Linked DNA regions of Verminephrobacter eiseniae EF01-2. The protein of the gene in region 1 binds, or shares a complex with, the protein of each later gene. Links are inferred from orthologs where the notes say so. Each region holds a gene or a part of one and is shown on either strand. Other genes may lie near its edges.

Evidence for each region.
Region 2: the proteins of VEIS_RS10635 (region 1) and cheY are in contact, whole or in part, in a crystal structure (PDB 1U0S), measured with the Thermotoga maritima proteins. The link is inferred for Verminephrobacter eiseniae EF01-2 from one-to-one orthologs. Residues at the interface, in WP_004081040.1 of Thermotoga maritima: Lys186, Gly188, Thr189, Gln190, Leu191, Ser193, Ala194, Arg195, Tyr197, Leu198, His201, Glu223, Ser247, Ser248, Ile249, Ala250, Asp251; in WP_004081049.1 of Thermotoga maritima: Ser82, Ala83, Met84, Gly85, Gln86, Gln87, Val90, Ile91, Ile94, Lys95, Lys99, Asp100, Phe101, Val103, Lys104, Gln107, Arg110, Glu113, Ala114, Lys117.

The regions. Positions count from the first base shown.
Region 1 is NC_008786.1:2,467,755-2,472,845, reverse strand. What follows is about bases 973-3,871. They hold VEIS_RS10635 (chemotaxis protein CheW), read left to right. Parts: upstream 973-1,306; coding sequence 1,307-3,436; downstream 3,437-3,871. Other genes in these bases: VEIS_RS10630 (chemotaxis protein CheW), read left to right, coding at 3,539-3,871; VEIS_RS10640 (response regulator), read left to right, coding at 973-1,265. Also shown: VEIS_RS10650 (hybrid sensor histidine kinase/response regulator), read right to left, coding at 1-239; VEIS_RS10645 (hypothetical protein), read left to right, coding at 424-870; more of VEIS_RS10640, read left to right, coding at 903-972; more of VEIS_RS10630, read left to right, coding at 3,872-4,027; VEIS_RS10625 (CheR family methyltransferase), read left to right, coding at 4,103-4,993; chemoreceptor glutamine deamidase CheD, read left to right, coding at 5,031-5,091. UniProt on the Bacillus subtilis protein: Involved in the transmission of sensory signals from the chemoreceptors to the flagellar motors. CheA is autophosphorylated; it can transfer its phosphate group to CheB, CheY or CheV.
Region 2 is NC_008786.1:4,872,279-4,876,541, forward strand. Bases 409-3,120 are described here. They hold cheY (chemotaxis response regulator CheY), read left to right. Parts: upstream 409-1,427; coding sequence 1,428-1,814; downstream 1,815-3,120. Other genes in these bases: motB (flagellar motor protein MotB), read left to right, coding at 409-1,372; VEIS_RS21405 (protein phosphatase CheZ), read left to right, coding at 1,819-2,442; VEIS_RS21410 (BMP family protein), read left to right, coding at 2,627-3,120. In the rest of the region: flagellar motor stator protein MotA, read left to right, coding at 1-392; more of motB, read left to right, coding at 389-408; more of VEIS_RS21410, read left to right, coding at 3,121-3,637; VEIS_RS21415 (5'-methylthioadenosine/S-adenosylhomocysteine nucleosidase), read left to right, coding at 3,655-4,263. UniProt on the Bacillus subtilis protein: Involved in the transmission of sensory signals from the chemoreceptors to the flagellar motors.

The DNA.
Region 1 (5,091 bases):
TTTTGCGCTACATGCGCCCAGGCATCGAGTGCCGTGAATCCGGGCAATCGGTAATCTGCCAGGATGATGTCGAACGACCCGGCGTCGGTCAGCCGTTGAAATTCGGGCAGGCGGTCGACCTGCCGCAGTTGGCAAGCGACGCCGGATCGGCGCAGTGTCAGCGCCACCAATTCATGGTCCACCGGTGAATCTTCCAGGTGCAGTATCTCCAGGGGCTGATCGCTCGTTGCGCTGACCATCGAAGTGCTCTCGCAAAAATACAAAAGGGAACAAACTGGAACAAACAAGAGCGCTTGCCGGTGGCCGCGTCGGTGTCCAATGGGCGCGGGCGTCGTGGTTTGCACGATGGCCGCAAAAAATCCTGATCCCCTATCGTAATCCTGTGTTTTGCGTGCCGTGCGGCCCCCTTGTGACGGAGAAACGATGCCATCTACGCCAACGACATCCACCGGGCCTGCGGTGCAGGTTCCCGTCATGGTGGCGGCGGAACTGCAGGATTCGCTGCTGGTCGTGATGCATGACCTGCAGCGCCTGGAGGGGCTGCTCAACCATGCCACCGACAATTTGCTGGAGTGCTTCGGTGCGGCCAACGCCTCGTTGACGGATGGCGTGGTCGGCACTTGGCCCGAACTGCGGGCGGCCCGGTCGGCGCTGCGCAACGCCGTGACCGAGTTGCAGTTTCAGGACATGGCCTCGCAACTGATCTGGCACACCACCAAGGTGCTGCAGGGCTGCGCCTTTCGCCTGGCCTCGGACGCGATGGGCCATGAGGAGGGCGAAGACGCGGCGCCCTTTGCCGAGATGGCGCCGGACCGGCCCAACCCGGTCACGCAAAGCGAGATGGACGCAGGTTCCGTCGACCTGTTTTGATGTCTCCCCCTGCAAACCCGTTGGAGCCCTACATGCCATCGATTCTTGCCGTAGATGATTCACCTTCGATGCGGAAAATGGTGGCGTTCACCCTGACCGGCGCCGGCTATCACGTCGTGGAGGCCGTGGACGGGCAAGATGCCCTGGAAAAGGCCGAGACCCACCGCATCGATCTGGTGCTGGCAGACCAGAACATGCCACGGCTCGACGGCCTGGGCCTGACCCGCAAGCTGCGCGAGCTGCCCAAATTCAAGACCATCCCGATCCTGATCCTGACCACCGAATCGAGTGACCAGATGAAACAGGCCGGCCGCACGGCGGGCGCGACGGGCTGGCTGGTCAAGCCCTTCGATCCCCATCGCCTGATCGAGGTGATTCAGAAAGTGATCCGTTGAAGCCCGATGGATCGAAACCAGCGCAGACACAGGAGAGCACCATGGAGCAAACCCGCCAGGAAGTATCGGGTGCAGGCGCCGATTTCGACCTGGGCCAGTTCTATCAAATCTTCTTCGAGGAGGCCAGCGAGAACCTCGACCTGATGGAGCAGATGCTGCTGGAACTGGACCTGCGCAGCGCCAATGACGAGGAACTCAACGGCATCTTCCGCTGCGCCCACTCGATCAAGGGCGGCTCGGCCACCTTCGGCTTCGCGGATGTGGCCGAACTGACGCACCAGATGGAGTCGCTGCTGGACCGCTTGCGCCGCCACGAGGTGCAAGCCGTTGCGCAGATGGTGGACGTGCTGCTGGAGTCTGCCGACGCAGCGCGCCATCTGTTGGCCCGCCATCAGGCCGGCGGCCAGGGCCAGGCCGTGTCCACCACAGCGCTGCTGCGCCGAATCGCTGATCTGGCCGCCGGGCTGCTGCCCGATGATGCGGCGGCTGCGGCTGCGGCTGCGGCTTCTGCTACTGCGGCGGCGACGCCAGCCCCGGCGCAGACCGCCCCGAAGGCGCTGGCGCCGGCGTTTGCCGGGCAGGCCCGGGCGCTGGAAATCCGGATCGGCCCGCTGGAGCGGCCGGAGCAGGCCGACGCGATCAGGGAACTGTTCCGCGACATTCCCGGCCTGGGCAGCATCCGCGACCTTGCCGGCGCACCGGCCAATGCCCGTTGGTTTGCGGTGCAGACGGCGGCCAGCAATGAGGAGCTGCTCGATCTTTTGGCGTTTCATGTCGCCAAGGAGCAAGTGCAGTTGCGTGACGCCGCTGCGGCCCCGGTCGCTCCAAGCGCCGCCAGCCAGGCCCCTTACGAGTTTTTCACCGGCGCGCCCGGCGCGCCGCCCACCGCGCCGGTGGCCCCGGTGCCGGCGCCCGAGGCGGGCGCCGAGATCAAGGCCGATGCCGAGCCGAAGGGCGCCGAGCCGAAAGCGGGCGCTGAGCCCAAGGCCGCAGCGCAGGCGCAGGTGGAGTCAACGACCATTCGTGTCGATGTGAAAAAGGTGGATCAGTTGATCAACCTGGTCGGCGAGTTGGTGATTACCCAGGCCATGCTGGCGCAAAACAGCCGTGGGCTGGACGCCAGCGCTTATCAGCAGTTGCTGGCCGGTCTGGCCGACCTGGACCGCAACACCCGCGATCTGCAGGAGTCGGTGATGTCGATCCGCATGATCCCGATGTCCATCGTTTTCAACCGCTTCCCGCGCATGTTGCGCGATCTGGCCAACAAACTGGGCAAGAAGGTCGAACTGGTGACCTTGGGCGAAGCCACCGAGTTGGACAAGGGGCTGGTGGAAAAAATCATCGACCCGCTGACGCACCTGGTGCGCAATAGCTGCGACCATGGCATCGAACTGCCCGCCGACCGCCTGGCCATGGGCAAGCCCGAGCAGGGCACGATCACGCTGTCAGCGGCCCACCAGGGCGGCTCCATCGTCATTGAAGTGCGTGACGACGGCCGGGGCCTGGCGCGCCGGAAGATTCTGCGCAAAGCGCGCGAGCGCGGGCTGGAGGTCTCCGAGCAGATGGCGGACGCGGATGTCTGGCAACTGATCTTCGCTCCGGGCTTTTCCACCGCCGACCAGGTCACCGATGTGTCCGGGCGCGGTGTGGGCATGGATGTGGTCAAGCGCAATATTGCGGCGCTCAACGGATCGGTCGAAGTCGATTCCGCCGAAGGCTACGGCATGAAGGTCTCGGTGCGCCTGCCGCTGACGCTGGCCATCATGGACGGCATGTCGGTGGGGGTGGGCGAGGAGGTCTACATCCTGCCGCTGTCTTGCGTGGTCGAGTCGTTCCAGGTCGATACCGACGCGGTCAGCACGGTGGCGCAAGGGTCGCAGTTGGTGAAGGTGCGCGACGAATACATGCCGGTGATCGCGCTGGAGAAGATTTTCCAGGTGCCGCGCTTCGACCTGGACAAGTCCAGTTGCATCATGGTGGTGGTCGAAGATGACGGCAGCCGCGTTGCGCTGCTCGTCGATGAACTGCTCGGCCAGCACCAGGTGGTCGTGAAGAATCTGGAGTCGAACTACCGCAAGGTTCCGAATGTGTCGGGCGCCACCATTCTCGGCGACGGTACGGTGGCCTTGATTCTGGACACGGGGGGCCTGGTGCGCCGGGCGCGGCATTGATATGCCATCCCCGGCCCATCGAGGGGCGGCGCCGGCGGCCTGGCGCAGGCGCAGGCCCGCTTCATGCGCGATGAAAAACCGTGATTCCCAAGGAGAAGCCCCATGACTGTGATCGCCAAGACTGCCGATGCCGCGCCGGCGGGCGCGCGCGAGTATCTGACCTTCCGCCTGGACCAAGAGGAATACGGCATCGACATTCTGAAGGTGCAGGAAATCCGCGGCTATGAGCCGCCGACGCGGATTGCCAATGCCCCCGATTTCATCAAGGGCGTGGTCAATCTGCGGGGCACCATCGTTCCCATTGTCGACATGCGCCTGAAGTTCCACTGTGCGCAGGCGGACTACAACAGCTTTACCGTGGTCATCATTTTGAATTTGCGCAGCCGGGTGGTCGGCATCGTGGTCGATTCGGTCAGCGATGTGATGGGACTGACGCCCGACAGCATTCACCCGGCGCCCGATGTGGACAGCGCCATCGACAACGGTTGCATCCTCGGACTGGGCTCGGTCGGCGAGCGGATGCTGATTTTGCTGGACATCGAAAAACTCATGGCCAGCGCGGACATGGGGCTGGCGGCCGCCAACGAATAGCCTTCGGGCGTCAACCACCCGGGCGCCTCACCCCCCCCCTGACCCACACCCACCTGCGGCCGGACCCGTAGCACCATGCCCGAGAGCACCTGCGCCGCCCCATTGCCGATACGGCCTGCGCCCCCCTCGGGACCGCTGGAGCAGGGGCGCGAATTTGCCTGGACCCAGGCCGACTTTGCGCGGGTGCAGGCGCTGATCCATCAGCGCGCCGGGATCAACCTGCATGACGGCAAGCACGCGATGGTGTACAGCCGCCTCTCGCGGCGCTTGCGCGATACCGGGCACCGCAGTTTTCACGACTACCTGGCCTGGCTGCAAACGCACGACGGGCCGGAGTGGCAGGAGTTCGTGAATGCGCTGACCACCAACCTGACGGCCTTCTTTCGCGAGCAGCATCACTTCGGGATATTGGCTGCGCATTTGCGCGCCAAGTCGGCGGCCGCATCGGCGCCAGCGCCGAATTGGCGGCTGTGGTGCAGCGCCGCCTCCACCGGGGAGGAGCCTTACTCGATCGCGATGACGGTGCTGGAGACCCTCGGCGCCCATGCGGCTTTCACGCTCGTCGCCAGTGATATCGACTCGCGCGTGCTGGCCACGGCCGCGCAGGGGGTGTATCGGCTCGATGGCTTGAAGCGGCTTGGCGCCGAGCGTTTGCAGCGGTTCTTTCTTCGCGGCAAGGGTGGCAACGCCGGGATGGTGCGGGTCAAGCCCGAACTGCGCCAGCACATCGACTTCATCAGCGTGAACCTGATCCACGATGACTGGCCTTTCCAGGAGCCTTTCGACATGGTCTTTTGCCGCAATGTGATGATTTATTTCGACGCGCCGACGCAGCAGCGGGTGCTCGCGCGCATCCACCGGGTGCTCAAGCCCGGGGGCCTGCTGTTTGTCGGCCATGCCGAGAACTTCAGCGAGTCGCGCACGCTGTTCGCGCTGCGCGGCAAGACGGTGTATGAGCGCCGCTGACCGGTTCACTGCCCATGTCGTTTTGCCCGGCACACCCATGACCAATCCCCCGCCAGGCCGGCCCGAGCGGCGCCGCGCGCCGCGCATCGCACCGCTGA
Region 2 (4,263 bases), 2.4 Mb from region 1 along the record:
ACCAGGAATCCCATGCCCCGGTGGCGGCGCTGGCCCGGCTGGCCGGCGCCTTGCCCGCGTTCGGCATCGTCGCCGCCGTGCTCGGCGTGGTCAACACCATGAGCGCCATGGGCCAGCCGCCGGCGGTGCTCGGCGCGATGATCGGCTCGGCGCTGCTCGGCACCTTCCTGGGCATCTTGCTCGCCTATGGCGTGGTCGAGCCGTTTGGCGGTCTGCTCGAGCAAAGGGCCGACGATGCCGGCAAAGAGCTGCAATGCATCAAGTCCACGCTGCTGGCCAGCATGCAGGGCTACAACCCGGCCACGGCCATAGAGTTCGGCCGCAAGGTGCTTTTCAGCAGCGTGCGCCCGGGCTTTCTGGAACTGGAAAAGCATGTGAAGGAGCGCAAATGACTGCGCCGGTTGCCGTCACGGCAGAAAAGAAACTCCAGCCCATCATCGTCCGGCGCGTGCACAGGGCCGCGCCTGCCGGGCATATGGGCACCTGGAAAATCGCCTATGCCGATTTCGTCACGGCCATGATGGCGTTCTTTCTGCTGCTGTGGCTGCTGGGCTCGACCGCCAAGGGCGATCTGCAAGAGATTGCCGCCTACTTCGCCGCGCCGCTGGGCGCGTCGATGGTCGGCACGGACGGCGCGGGCCGCAGTTCCAGCGTGATTCCCGCAGGGGGCGAAGACCTGACGAAGGCGCTCGGCCAGAGCCGGCGCTCGGGCGCGCAGGCATCCGGGCAGCGGCGCATCGGCCTGGACGCCGAGTACGCGCGCCAGGACCGCCAGCGCATCGAGGCCCTGCGGGCCAAGTTCGATGCGCTGATGGCCAGCAACCCGCGGCTGAACGAATACCGCTCGCAAATCCGCATCCGCATCACGCCCGACGGCCTGCAGATACAGATCATCGACGAACAAAACCGCCCGATGTTCGACAGCGGCAGCGCGCGCGTGCTGCCGCATATGCGCGACATACTGCACGCCATCGGCGCAGCGCTCGGCGGCGTGAAAAACCGCATCAGCCTGGCCGGCCATACCGACGCCGTGCCCTATGGCAAATACGGCCCGCACGACGAGCCGGGCTACAGCAACTGGGAACTATCGGCCGACCGCGCCAATGCCTCGCGCCGCGAACTGGTCTCGGCCGGGATGCCGGACGACCAACTCGGCCGCGTGGTGGGCCTGGCGGCCAGCGATCCGCTGGCGCCTGACGACCCGCTCGCGCCGGCCAACCGGCGCATCTCCATCACGGTGCTGACCCACGAGGCCGAAGAGCGGCTGATGGCCCGGGAACTGCCCGCGATCACGGCGACGCAACTGCTGCATGACGCCCAGGCCAGGCCGGCCCTGCACCCCGAGCCGCCCCGCCCCGCCCCGAGCCGGTAGCCGTTACGAATCGACAAGCCTTGCATGCAGCCATCTCCGACCGAAAGGCGACCCTGTGACCACTGACCTTCGTTTTCTGATCGTCGACGACTTTTCCACCATGCGCCGCATCGTGCGCAATCTGCTCAAGGAAAGCGGGTTCACCGACGCCGACGAGGCCGAAGACGGCGTGGTGGCGCTGCACAAGCTGCGCGCCGGCAAGTTCGACTTCGTGGTGGCCGACATCAACATGCCGAACATGAACGGCTTTCAACTGCTGGCCGAGATCAAGAAAGACGGCAAGCTCAAGCACCTGCCGGTGCTGATGGTCACCGCCGAAGCCCGCAAGGAAGACATCGTGGCCGCAGCCCAGGCCGGGGCCGCCGGCTACATCGTCAAACCCTTCACCAAGGCCACGCTCGAAGAAAAAGTGAGCCTGATCCTCAAGAAAGTGGGGTTATGACACCATGAACGACCTCCCGGACGACGACCTGCCGCCGGCCGACGTGCACCAGAAAATCGGCCTGCTGACGCGCCAACTGCACGACGCGCTCAACGAGTTGGGCTATGCCGACAAACTGCGCGACTCGATGCACGAACTGCCCGATGCCCAGAGCCGGCTGTCCTACATCGCCCGCCTGACCGGCGCAGCGGCCGAAAAGGTGCTCAGCCGCGTCGAGCAGGCCAAGGCGCAGCACGGCTACATCGCCACCGAAACGCGCCGCGTGGTGACCGCCCTGGTGCACGACCCGGTCGCCGCCGTGGCCCGGGGCGACATCATGAACTTCCTGTCCGATGTCGAGCGCGTGACCCAGGAAGCGGACATCCACCTGACCGAAATCATGATGGCGCAGGACTTCCATGACCTGACCGGCCAGGTCATCGCCCGCGTGGTGCACCTGGCCGCCACGCTGGAAGCCCAATTGGTGCAGTTGCTGATACAAACTGCCCCGCCGGGTGCGCAAGCGCCCGCCACGGCGCTGCCGCCCCCGGCCCGCCTGCAAGGCCCGGTGGTAGACCCGGGCCACCGCACCGACGTGGTCACCGACCAATCGCAGGTCGACGACCTGCTGGCCAGCCTGGGGTTTTGAAAACCCGGCGCGCCGGCCGGGCGCCGAAGCGGCTCCGCCCAGGGCGGCAGCGGGTCGGCAGCAGGACACCGCAGGACGACCGCAGGACAGCAGCAGGCTGGCGCGCATGCTTATTGCATACTCCTGCGCGGCGGACCTTCCCGGAACCGTTTTTTTCCCCCTCCATCGACGACGCCACACCACCATGACCACTCGCCGCCTCTTGAGCGCCAGCCTGCTGTGCACTGCGCTGGCCTTGTCGATCGCCGCCGGGCCGGCCACGGCGCAGCCCAAGCTGCGGGTGGCGGCGATCTACACGGTGCCTTTCGAGCAGCAGTGGGCCAGCCGCATCCACAAGGCGCTGAAAGCGGCGCAGGCGCGCGGCGAGATCGACTACCGGGCCAGCGAGAATGTCGCCAACGCCGATTACGAGCGCGTGCTGCGCGAGTACGCCACCGGCGGCAACCAGCTCATCGTCGGCGAGGTCTTTGCGGTGGAGGCTGCGGCGCGCAGGGTGGCCAGGGATTTCCCCAAAACGGCGTTTCTGTTCGGCTCCTCGGGCAAGCCGCAGGCGCCCAACTTCAGCGTGTTCGACAACTACATCCAGGAGCCGGCCTATCTGTCGGGCATGGTCGCCGGGGGCATGACCCGATCGAACAAGATCGGCATGGTGGGCGGCTTTCCGATCCCCGAGGTGAACCGCCTGATGCAGGCTTTCATGGCCGGCGCCCGCGAGACCAACCCCAAGGTCGAGTTCACCGTGACTTTCATCAACAGTTGGTTTGACCCGCCCAAGGCCAAGGAGGCCAGCCTGGCGCTGATCGACAAGGGCGCCGACATACTCTATGCCGAGCGCTTCGGCGTGAGCGACGCCGCCCGGGAAAAAGGCAAACTGGCCATCGGCAATGTGCTCGACACGCAGCCGCAATACCCCGACACCGTGGTGACCTCGGCCCTGTGGCATATGGAGCCGAGCATCGACCGGGCCTTGAAACTGCTGCGCGAAGGCCGCTTCAGCGCCGAGGACTACGGCCCGTATTCGATGATGCGGCACAAAGGCTCGGAGCTTGCCCCGCTGGGCACTTTCGCGAACAAGGTGCCCGCCGACCTGAGCGCCAAGGTCCGGGCCAGGCAGGCGGATATCCTGGCCGGCCGGTTTACCGTGAAGATCGACGACAGCCAACCCCAATCCACGGCCGCGACAGCCGCCAAATAAAAGCAAGGAACCCGGCCATGCACCACACCGCGCACGCGCCACGCCCTGGCCTGATCCAACGCAGCATCCGCCGGCTGGGCCTGTGGGCGCTGGCCATGCTCGTCACCGGCTGCGCGTCGGTGCCGCCCGACAAGCAGGCGCTGCGGCTCGATGACCAGCCGCGCATCGCCGTGATCTCGGCCTTTGCGCCCGAACTCGCGCTGCTGCTGGCGCAGTTGCAGCAGCCGGTGTCGCACCGCATCGGCGGCGTGGAGTTCAGCACCGGCCTGTTGGCCGGCAAGCCGGTGGTGCTGTTCCTGTCGGGCATAAGCATGACCAATGCGGCGATGAACACGCAGCGGGTGCTGGACCGCTTCGACATCAGCCACATCATGTTCAGCGGCATCGCCGGCGGCGTGAACCCCGGCCTGCATATCGGCGATGTCAGCGTGCCGGCGCAGTGGGGCCAGTACATGGAATGGCTGATGGCCCGCGAAGGCCCGCCCGGCCAGTACAGCGTGCCGGAATGGATGAAAAGCGAACTGCTGCCCCTGCCGGCCTTCGGCATGATGCACCCGCGTTCGGTGCAAGTGCGCTCGGCCGCCAGCCCGCAGATCAGCCAACAGTTCTGGTTTGCCGCCGATGCC